One region of the Virgibacillus xinjiangensis genome, then DNA from elsewhere that is predicted to be linked to it. Evidence: predicted binding sites of a transcription regulator. Region 1 holds the regulator's gene; each other region holds the start of a gene.
The links. Region 1 encodes LexA, which represses DNA repair genes until DNA is damaged. Its sites were predicted from a motif close to CGAACATATGTTCG; they were not measured.
Positions count from the first base shown of each region.

Region 2: uvrB (excinuclease ABC subunit UvrB) is a predicted target of LexA. The motif match lies at 1,930-1,943, and genes of this name have one in related genera.
Region 3: ACFOGI_RS09055 (YolD-like family protein) is a predicted target of LexA. The motif match lies at 1,960-1,973, and genes of this name have one in related genera.

Region 1 is NZ_JBHRSA010000004.1:19,084-22,744, forward strand. It holds gene ACFOGI_RS01035 (tetratricopeptide repeat protein) at 1-188, shown strand, start outside; gene ACFOGI_RS01040 (protein-glutamine gamma-glutamyltransferase) at 282-1,127, opposite strand; tRNA gene ACFOGI_RS01045 (tRNA-Gln) at 1,276-1,349, opposite strand; gene lexA (transcriptional repressor LexA) at 1,540-2,163, opposite strand; gene ACFOGI_RS01055 (YneB family resolvase-like protein) at 2,444-3,082, shown strand; gene ACFOGI_RS01060 (DUF896 domain-containing protein) at 3,178-3,411, shown strand; gene tkt (transketolase) at 3,525-3,661, shown strand, end outside.
Region 2 is NZ_JBHRSA010000049.1:17,995-21,655, forward strand. It holds gene ACFOGI_RS13725 (PDZ domain-containing protein) at 1-72, shown strand, start outside; gene ACFOGI_RS13730 (multicopper oxidase domain-containing protein) at 710-1,744, shown strand; gene uvrB (excinuclease ABC subunit UvrB) at 2,010-3,661, shown strand, end outside.
Region 3 is NZ_JBHRSA010000036.1:22,384-26,044, reverse strand. It holds gene ACFOGI_RS09065 (tartrate dehydrogenase) at 1-590, opposite strand, end outside; gene ACFOGI_RS09060 (GntR family transcriptional regulator) at 782-1,444, opposite strand; gene ACFOGI_RS09055 (YolD-like family protein) at 1,603-1,932, opposite strand; gene ACFOGI_RS09050 (endonuclease I family protein) at 2,167-3,078, opposite strand; gene ACFOGI_RS09045 (S8 family peptidase) at 3,199-3,661, opposite strand, start outside.

The DNA.
Region 1 (3,661 bases):
AGCCTGAGCAAGAATTGAAACGGACAGTAAGTCAAACCCATAAAGAAATTGAGGAAGATGAAACATCCCTCCGTAAAATGAGGGAGAATCCTGAAGAATATGAGGATCCGCTAACTTTCTTCGAATTAAGGCTGCATCAATACAAGTGGATGTCTGTGGCAGGTAATTCCCTTTATGAGTATCACTAAGTATGATGGAGGAAGTCATTGGACCTTCTTGTTTTTCCATTCCTGAAAACTAACAACCAACACCCATCCCTAAAAGGGATGGGTGTTTCACGTCTAAGAGTAATAAACTCCATTTAAAAAGCTTAGGTATCCAGTGTAGGAAAGAGAGGTCCTATCATGATGGACGACGGGGTAGTGGACTTTATAAGGGGCAAAACTTCGAGAAAGCGAAGTGATACGAGCGAGATGGCCAAAAGAAGGCCTGGTAGCGGAACGCATTAAATACGCTGATCGCGTTCCACCTGGTCTTCGTTGTTGATTTAAAGATTGGATAATCCGTTCCCCGGTCGTAATCCCCATACCGTGCCCAAAGTACATGCCGTCTTCCAAAACTACTGCATTTTCTCCTCTCCACCAGTCCGTTTCGGGATGGAAATCGGGATTGTTGAAATAAACAACATCGCCTGGCAATATATATTCTGTCTGAATTCGTTGGATACCCAGATCTGTATCATGATGCCAGCTGTATAAATATAGCTGTTGAAAATATTGATTAAACAATCTTTCTCCGATGGACTCCAGTACAGCATGGTAATAGATGATCAATATAGCTGTAGCACATTCAAAGCCATACAAAGAGCTGTTTTTGTATATATCCAAGATACCATCAGCTGGCGAAACATCCTGTCTTAAACGGAACCCTCCAACATTTGTACGATGCCAAAAATCGGGGTTACAGCGGGAGTTTTTAAAGGTTTCAAATTTTGCTTCACTCTCATTCAGTGCTTTGGCACTCCTTATGATATTTTTGCGCAACTTTAATTCAAACTGTAATCCATCAATAGATTGGTAGGAATAAACGACAGGCTGGCTATGCATTTGGTTAAGAATCGTATGTTCAATGGGATCGGAAGCCCAATTGAATGCTGATTCAAAATCCAGTCCGGGCAGCTGTATCATGTCTCCACATCCCTAATGTTATAGTTGTGATTCCTTGCCAGTATATTCTCTGTTTAATGGGGTGTGCACGCGATATGAAAAATAAGGTACGACACTGTCCGGGTTTACTTGGCAGTGTTGTACCTTATTGGACCAACTATGGTGGGGGTGGCTGGTCTAGCTGGGCTTGAACCAGCGAATCAGGGATCAAAACCCGCTGCCTTACCGCTTGCCTATAGACCAATCAGCAGATTAAGTATGGGAAAGCGGCTCATGAATGGAAGTTCTTTTTAATTTGTATGTACCGCGAGGGGCATCTGCAAAACGAAGACAAAATTATATTGTATAGGAAATGTTTGCTCGAAATTAGCAGTCCAATTCTAGCATGTATATGGGCAAGGAACATTAAAAAAGCTGCCACATGGCAGCTTTTTTAATGGATATTCCTGTAGAGACCTATTACCTTTCCAAGTATCGTCACATTGTCATAGATGAGAGGTTCCATGGTAGCATTCTCCGGCTGAAGACGGATATGATCCTTCTCTTTGAAAAACCGTTTTACTGTCGCTTCATTCTCCTCGGTCATCGCTACCACTATATCACTGTTCTGAGCAGTGTTCTGCTGCTTTACGATGACCATGTCCCCATCAAGTATTCCAGCTTCTATCATACTTTCCCCATCAATTACTAGAATAAATAGATTATCATCCGTACCTGCAGTGGAATCAGGGAGAGGAATGAACTCTTCGATATTTTCCACGGCAGTTATAGGCAAGCCTGCTGTAACTTTACCTATGACTGGGGCATACCGAACTTCTTCTCTTGGAATATTGTTTTCCTCTTCCAGATTCAAGACTTCTATAGCACGCGGTTTTGTAGGATCCCTCCTGATGAAGCCCTTGCTCTCCAATCTGGATAAATGCCCGTGTACCGTGGAGCTGGAAGCCAGTCCGACTGCTTCAGCGATTTCTCGGACGGAAGGTGGATAACCTTTATCGCCGACTTGTTCTTTTATATAATCAAGGATCATTTGCTGCCTTTTTGAAAGCTTAGTCATCTATCAAACACCTCGCACATAGAATTTACTAGTGATAGTTTACCATTCGGTACTAGCTAATGCAAACGTTAGTTCGAAAAAACGGTTGACAGGACCGTATGTTCGTATTAACATGATTTGTATGCGAACAATAGTTCTTATATTTTAGTGGGAGGAATGCTGAATGTTTGGTAAAATAACAAAGACCGATGCATTTTATATAATTACTTTTATATTAATGTTGGGGTTTCTTTATTTTGCTATGATAACCAGCTGAGATTAACACAAGGGGTTTTGTCCAATGAAAGCTATCGTGTATTGTAGAGTAAGTACGAATAAAACCGAACAGGAAACATCACTCGCAAGGCAGAGGAAGGAACTTAATGATCTTGCTGTGAATTTCGGTTTTGAAGTGGTTGCCACCATAGAAGAACAGAAGAGCGGTTATGATATTGACCGGGACGGGGTATTTGAAATGCTGGATTATTTTACAGAAGGAAAAGCTGACTGTCTTCTAATACAGGATGAGACAAGGCTCGGCCGGGGAAATACCAAAATCGCTTTGTTCCATCAGCTGCAAAAACTCAAGGTTCCAGTTTATACCGCAATCCACGATGGAGAATTGGAACTTTCCGAGTCCGATTCCATGGTTCTCCAAATTGTAGGAATCGTAGAGGAATATCAACGTAAAATCCATAATACCAAAATTAAGAGAGGAATGAAAAAGGCGGTCAGCAACGGCTTCAACCCAGCAGATAACCTTTCCAACCGCAATAATGCCCCAGGCAGGGAGAGAGTCGATTTCCCAATAGAAGAAGTAGTACGGTTGAGACAGAATAAACTTACGTTTGAAGAAATTGCCAGGACCTTGAATAACTTGGGTTACCCTGTCTCGAAAGCGACGGTACACCGTAGATACAAGGAGTATCAAAATACTTGATAATGTCCATATGGAAAGATAAGATGAAGAGCAAGGACGAGACTGTCCCTGCTCTTTTAGTTTGTTGGACAGGACAGCCAAGGAGGTTATAGACCATGTTATCAAAAGGAAAAATTGAGCGGATCAATGAGCTTTCCAAAAAATCAAAGAAAGACGGATTGACGGAAACGGAAAAAGAGGAACAGAAACAGCTTCGGGAAGAATACTTGAAAAATGTCCGCAGGTCGTTTAAAAACCAGTTCAAATCGATGACAGTCATGGATCCTGATGGGAACGATGTAACTCCTCAAAAAGTAAGGGATCTTCAAGACAGGAATAAAAAGCACTAAATTTAATTTTACGTTTCCATAGGAGCAGAACTCAGACTTGTTATGTGAAATGTTTCATTATAGAATGTATATGTGACAAACTTATCAGACAGAAAGAGTAAAGGAGATTTTAAATGGCAAACGCAATTGAACAGAAATCAATCAACACCATTCGTACATTGTCGATCGACGCGATCGAGAATGCAAACTCCGGACACCCGGGTTTGCCTATGGGCGCTGCCCCAATGGCTTATACATTGTGGACAGACTT
Region 2 (3,661 bases), on a different contig from region 1:
GGTGCTTTATATGAAGGAGACCACCATGAATTGGGAATAGTACTCTTGAATGATCCTCATAAGGAAAAGTGATCATTTCGGCATGCTGGAGGGAACGAGCGGAAATATAGGGAAAAGTGTCTATGCATCCGGAGATGGCCTTGAAATATAGCCGGGCATATGGCTGGTCATTAGGTGGTAATAAAGGCCGTATATTTGATAGATGAGGCTGGGGCATAATTAAAATGTTGAATCCTACAGACGAGCAATGAACGGAAACAGCGGAGGAAATATACGAAGACTTCTGCGGGAGGAAAGGCATAGGTGAGACACCACAGTGCGAAGCACAAGGTGGCTCACCAGCCGCCCGCGGAAAGCGAAGTGTATTTCCGGAGTGGTGTATCTCCGCTCATCAGATTTCCAGGTGGTTCGGGTTTATCTTGGGATAAAACATTTTTGTCCCAGCCTCATTTTGCTTTAGAATTGTTCTTCTATTATTTGTTTGTCGTCTGCAACCGGGGAAATGAGAAGAATTTGAAGAAGAAACCGCTGTCATAGATTGTTCATAATTGAACATGAATAAGTGAGTTAAATCACACGTGGATAAAATTGGGACCTTTATACTATAGATGAAGATGAAAATCAACCATTCAATTTAACAAACGACAGAGTGTATGGCGGTTGAGTGGTCAGGGTTTTTATCTATCATATGACCATGGAGTGGTGAAAAATGCTGAAAAAGATCGTTTTCGGTGCTCTCGTAGGTTTTGGCGCACTCGCCGTCATGCTATCTGTATTTATGGAATTGGACAACTCAAATGAACAGAAAGAACAGGTGAAAGCGGAAAAGAAACAGGAAGTGATGACTGATGCGGTAGAAGTTATTGCTCCCCATCAAGATTTGAACCAGGAGCCGATACCGGTAGAAATGGAAAGGGATGGGTCGGATGTCTACATTAAAATGACCTCCCAGATTACTGACATTGAAATTGAGCCAGGAAACAATTACAAAGCCTGGACGTTTAATGGAGAAGCGCCCGGTCCGCTAGTAGTAGTGAAAGAAGGGGACACGATCCATTTCACGCTTGATAATCTAGACCCGGCCATCCCGCACAGCATGGATTTCCATGCCGTTCATACCGCCCCTGATAAAGGATTTGCTGATGTGGAACCGAATGAGGAAGGAACCTTTGTCTATCAGGCTTCCAAACCGGGAGTGTTCATGTATCACTGCGGGACTGACCCAGTCCTATCCCATATAGCCAATGGAATGCATGGTGTGATTATCGTTCAGCCGGATGATGGGTATCCGACAGATGATGAAGTAGATCACGAATATGTCATCATCCAAAATGAATGGTATAAGTATAATGACCTCGAAGATATGATGAACAATGTTCCATCTCAAGTCGTATTTTCAACGAAAGCTTTGCATGAAGGTCAGTTGAACACAAATGGTACGATCGCTTCCATTGAGGATGAGCCGCTTACAGCCAAAGCAGGAGATAAGGTCAGGTTCTATATCAATAATGTCGGACCGAATGAAGTCAGCTCCTTCCATGTCATCGGCACCATCTTTGATGATGTCTATATTGACGGAAATCCAGCCAACCATATGGAAGGTTTACAAACATTGATGCTTCCGGCTAGTGGTGGAGCAGTTGCCGAATTTACGGTAAAGGAAGCAGGAGATTACCACTTTGTTACACATCAATTCAACCACGCTGCAAAGGGGGCAAAGGGAAGACTGCTAGTAACAGAATAAAGGACTGTTTTGGAAAAGCCTTCAGCTGAGAATGCTGGAGGCTTTTTTGCTCTGTTTTCAGACTCAAGAAATCCTTCGTGCATAATCGATAGTCTTTCCCTGTTCTTTAAAGGGAATTTTGCAACCAGTGATTCCATACCCCGCAGGAAGGGTATCATGCTAATAGCTGCATGGAGCACAACTATCGAATGTTCGTTCGCAAGTATGTTAAAATAAACTATTATCTATGATAAACTAGTGTTAGCAAAAGAACGGAGGCTTACAAGTGAAAGAAAATAAATTTGAGCTTGTTTCCAAATATGAACCATCAGGGGATCAGCCTAATGCCATCCGGGAAATCACCGAACGGGTGCTTGCAGGGCAGCGGCATCAGACACTTCTTGGGGCCACTGGTACCGGGAAGACCTTTACGATGTCGAATGTGGTAAAAGAGATCAACCGTCCGACCTTGGTGATCGCCCATAATAAAACACTTGCCGGACAGTTGTACAGTGAGTTCAAAGAGTTCTTCCCGAATAATGCGGTGGAATATTTCGTCAGCTATTATGATTATTATCAGCCGGAAGCTTATGTTCCTTCCACTGATACATTCATCGAAAAAGATGCCAGCATCAATGATGAAATTGACAAGCTGAGGCACTCCGCTACTTCTGCCTTGTTTGAACGGAATGATGTCCTGATTGTTGCCAGTGTATCGTGCATTTACGGTTTGGGTTCTCCTGAAGAATATGGGAGCCAAGTGCTTTCTTTACGAATGGGGATGGAAAAGGACAGGGACCAGCTATTAAGAGATCTGGTAGACATCCAGTATGCCCGCAACGATATCGATTTCAAACGCGGTACCTTCCGTGTGCGGGGGGATTCGGTAGAAATCATTCCCGCTTCCCGTGAAGAGCATTGTGTCCGTATAGAATTCTTTGGAGATGAAATCGACCGGATCCGTGAAGTCGATGCACTGACAGGAGAAATTATCGGTGACAGGGAACATATCGCCATTTTCCCGGCATCCCACTTCGTCACCCGTGAAGAAAAAATGAAACTGGCCATTGCCAACATAGAAAAAGAACTGGAAGAAAGACTCGAAGAATTGCGCAGCAATGATAAACTGCTGGAGGCGCAACGGTTGGAGCAGCGTACGAATTATGATTTGGAAATGATGAATGAGATGGGATTCTGCTCGGGAATCGAAAACTATTCCCGCCATTTGACACTGCGGGAAGCAGGTGCGACTCCTTATACGCTGCTGGATTATTTCCCGGAAGACTCGTTGACGATCATCGATGAGTCGCATGTTACCCTTCCACAGATTCGGGGAATGTATAACGGAGACCAGGCAAGAAAACAAGTTCTAGTTGATCATGGATTCCGACTGCCTTCAGCGCTTGATAACCGTCCGCTGAAATTCGAAGAGTTCGAGAAGTCTACCAACCAGTTGGTGTATGTATCAGCTACTCCGGGGCCATATGAAATGGAGCATTCACCGGATATGACGGAACAAATCATTCGTCCGACCGGGCTATTGGATCCGAAAGTGGAAGTGCGCCCGATCGAAGGTCAGATAGATAATCTGATTGAAGAAATCAATACACGGACAGAGCGGAATGAACGTGTACTGGTGACGACTCTGACGAAGAAGATGTCGGAAGATCTCACAGATTACCTGAAAGAAATCGGTATAAAAGTAGCATATCTCCATTCGGAAGTGAAAACACTGGAACGGATCGAACTGATACGCGACCTGAGAGTCGGAAAATATGATGTTCTGATAGGAATCAACCTGCTGAGGGAAGGTCTGGATATACCAGAAGTTTCTCTGGTCACCATCCTGGATGCCGATAAGGAAGGTTTCCTGCGTTCAGAGCGATCGCTTATCCAGACAATGGGTCGTGCCGCCCGTAATGAAAAGGGGCAGGTCAT
Region 3 (3,661 bases), on a different contig from region 1:
CAAAACGGCATAGAATGGTAGATGCCATTTGACTTTGTAGCACTAGTTACATGTCCCCGCCTTTTAGCAGCCAACTCGAATGCAAACCGCATAGCCCGTTCCGTTCCTTTTCGAGAGAATATACTATTTTGAATGGCGATTTCATCTTCATCTCGGAAAATTCTACCGCCTACCGAACTATACTCTCCTTCACTATTCTCCCTAACCACCATTAAATCAAAGTCTTTTGGGTTAAGTAGATTAGATTGAACTCCACTAAGCATTTTAGCGGGACGTATATTAATCACCTGTTCAAACTCTCGACGAAGCTTAATCAGAAGTCCCCATAGTGAGATATGATCTGGGACCAACTTTACGTTTCCCACAGCACCTAGAAAAATGGAGTCGAATTCTTTTAATCTATCAATCCCATCCTCACCCATCATATCTCCATGCTCTAAGTAGTATTCACAGCTATAAGGAAACTCTGTGAAATCAAATTGTAACCCTCCATGAACGTCTGACACCGCTTTCAAAACATCGATAGCGGCAGGTACTACTTCTTTCCCTATCCCGTCTCCAGGTATAGATGCAATCTTTAAGTTTTTCATAGTGTATACCTCCTACTTATAATTGTTATTTCTATTAGTTGACGGTCGACTGACGACCTTGTAAAAATACTATAATTTAAATTCAGAAATTTATCAATACTTTTTATTATATTTTTATATCTTGCAATAAAAAAACTGCAATCCCTAAACTGGGTGCAGTTCTATTTGCTAATAATATATTTGAGACTACTTCATTCAAAATTATCCGGAAGAACTGATATTAAATGTTCTACATCCATTTCCAAATGCCGAATCATCTCGGCGGCTGCCTGCTCATGATCTCTAACTTTTATGAACTCAAATATTTTCCTGTGTTGATTTAATATAGTTTCTGCTCTACCTTCCCCCTGAAAATTTAATATTCGGAAATAATTTATCAAACCTTTTAAATCTTGCACTTGCTTTTGTAATCTCTCGTTTTCTGTTGAAGCAAGAATCAAACTATGAAACTTTTCATTCAAAGTAATTATTTTATTAGAGTCTTGTTCTTCCTTTATTGTTTTTTCAGTTTCGTTCAAAATTTTACTTATTTCCTCTAATTGGGCATCACTTGCAAATTTTGTAGTTAACCTTACAGCGAAGGACTCTAGCGCCATTCTACAATGGTAGATATCTTTCATATCTTTTAAAGTGGGTTCATAGACTACCATTTTTGAATTCTCAACAATTAAGAGTCCTTCTTTCTCAAGAATTCTTATTGCCTCTCTAATCGGACTTTTACTTACATTGTATTTCTTGGCTAAATAGGTCTCATTGATTCGATCACCTGGTTGATATTTACCGTCAAAGATCATTTGTTTAAGCATGTGATAAAATTGTATATAATATGGCTCTTGTTTTTTTAAATCACTCACCCTACCCCTCCTTACTTCACAATTTACACCTGTATTCTAACTATATATAGTATGTCAGAACTTAGCAAATTTATTATACAAGCAGATTCTTATAGCCGAACCTTCCCCTCCTTCTGATTATAGTAAGATTATGCCTTTGTTCGATATGCAACCACAGACTAGTCAATAAATATATCCATGATACTATCCAGAGGTATTACAGTTCGGTCCTCATCATTTAACTGGATCTGTTTATTCAGCGAATCAATCTTCAGCAGTTTACCTGCAATTGTCTCATAATCATGGTTAGCATAATATTTAATGTTAACCGTCAGGTTGCTATGTATCGCCAGCTGCAATTGAGCATTGATGTCCTGCATCTTCTGCTCATCTAGGATGGGCTTCTCCTTGTATTCCTTTTCTTCCCACATTTTATTTAACAGCTGAATATGCTCCGGCATCATTAACGAAGTCCACTTTTTGGTTCCACGATCGTTTAGTTGGCCCATTCTGCATCCACCTTTCTACTCTTAACAGGAACATTTGTTCTTATGTTATCATTAAGATTATTATGGTGCAAAGTTAATAATTAACAAGATATCCTTTTTAATACCTTTAAGATACCTTGCTAGCGAAAAGATATTTCAGAACAGTAAACTATGTATATTTTTTCTGTTACTACAAAATATATTCATTAAAAAAGGCCTCAGCGATAGACCCCTGAGGCAATTTACTATAGAACATTATATATTAAAGCATTTTATCATTTCCTTTGGAAAATCGATGAACGGGTTTCGGTTTCCTTGAATCTCATAAATAGCCTGGTTGCGATGTTTTTCATAGAGGTCAGGTGGGAAGTTCTGGTGCCAATCCAATAATAAATCCTTATCGATACCTTCCTTATAGGATGATTCTATCTCGTCAGGATACCTGATTAAAAAATACAACATCGCTCTCGCTACTGTTCCTTTACCACTTTCTGGTTCAAATAATCCCTCATCTGCCTTTCCGCATTTCTCCTCTATTCTCTTCGCCCTCATTTCTTCTGGTTCATAACCCTTAAAATCGTGGTATGGATAATTATTTCTTATGGAGTTACAAACAGGTTCACAAGTAAATAAGTGATGGAGATCTCCCCGCATTGGCTCTTGTCTATTGAACCAAGACTGTGGGACGGAATGCTCGCAATTATATTTGAAATTATTCTCAATTTGAGCCAACCTATCATCCATCAGATATTGGTCTTTATCAGTTATTTTTTCAAGCTCCTCTTTTCGTTTGATGGAAATGGCATAGTCCTCTTTGATCACTTCTTCCGCTTTCCTTCTTCTACCTGAGTAAACGCTGGTAAGATTACCATCAGGACGTAGATCAACCCAGGGATAAACATACTCGCTCGGGTCGTAACTCACCTTGTTTGTGTGGGTGTCCTGGAGAAGCTTACTTAATGTTTGAACCAGCTCATTATCATTAGAGTTTTCAAGGGTAATGTTTTTATAATATTGCTCGATCTTTTGCTTATCTGTTTCCTCATCATAATATTCTCTTTTGTCTTTCTGTATATTTTCTTGAGTTACTCTAAGCTGAGAAAGAATGATGTTGAGATGCTGAGGATTTTTGGTCGTGGGGGTCAATTTATCAGGAGATACATTCATACTCATTCCTCCTTCAAATAATAAAATTTGTAGCCTTTTATAGGAACATCAAAATTATAAGTGGCCTAAACCCTATGGAATGCAAGCCTAGACCACTCGAACAATTTTATTATTCTTTCCTTATTTAGCAGCTTTTTGAAAGCCGGTATAATTGGTAGCCATTTCTACCGCACTCCCTGCCTCAATATATCCCCAAACGTCATTGAGTACTGGCTGAGAAGTAGCCTTTAAAATGCTCTTGATATCATTTGGACTTAAGTCGGGGTTCGCTTCTAACATCTGTGCAACTACCCCAGCACATATAGGAGTTGCCATAGATGTTCCAGATAACTGTAGATAGTTTTCATCGACGACCTGCTCTGGCAGCTCATGTTCTACAGTAGAATCAGGCGCTAATAATGAAATAATATCTGTACCTGGGGCATAAATGTCCGGTTTAATAAAAGAGTCTACCGTTGGACCTCTGCTTGAATAGTCAGCGATATGATCGTCTGATCGTTCTTCTGTATTTTGGTCCATTGTAGACCCAACAGTGATAATGAAAGGATTGATGGCCGGAGTACTTATCGTTGTTTGTTGAGGG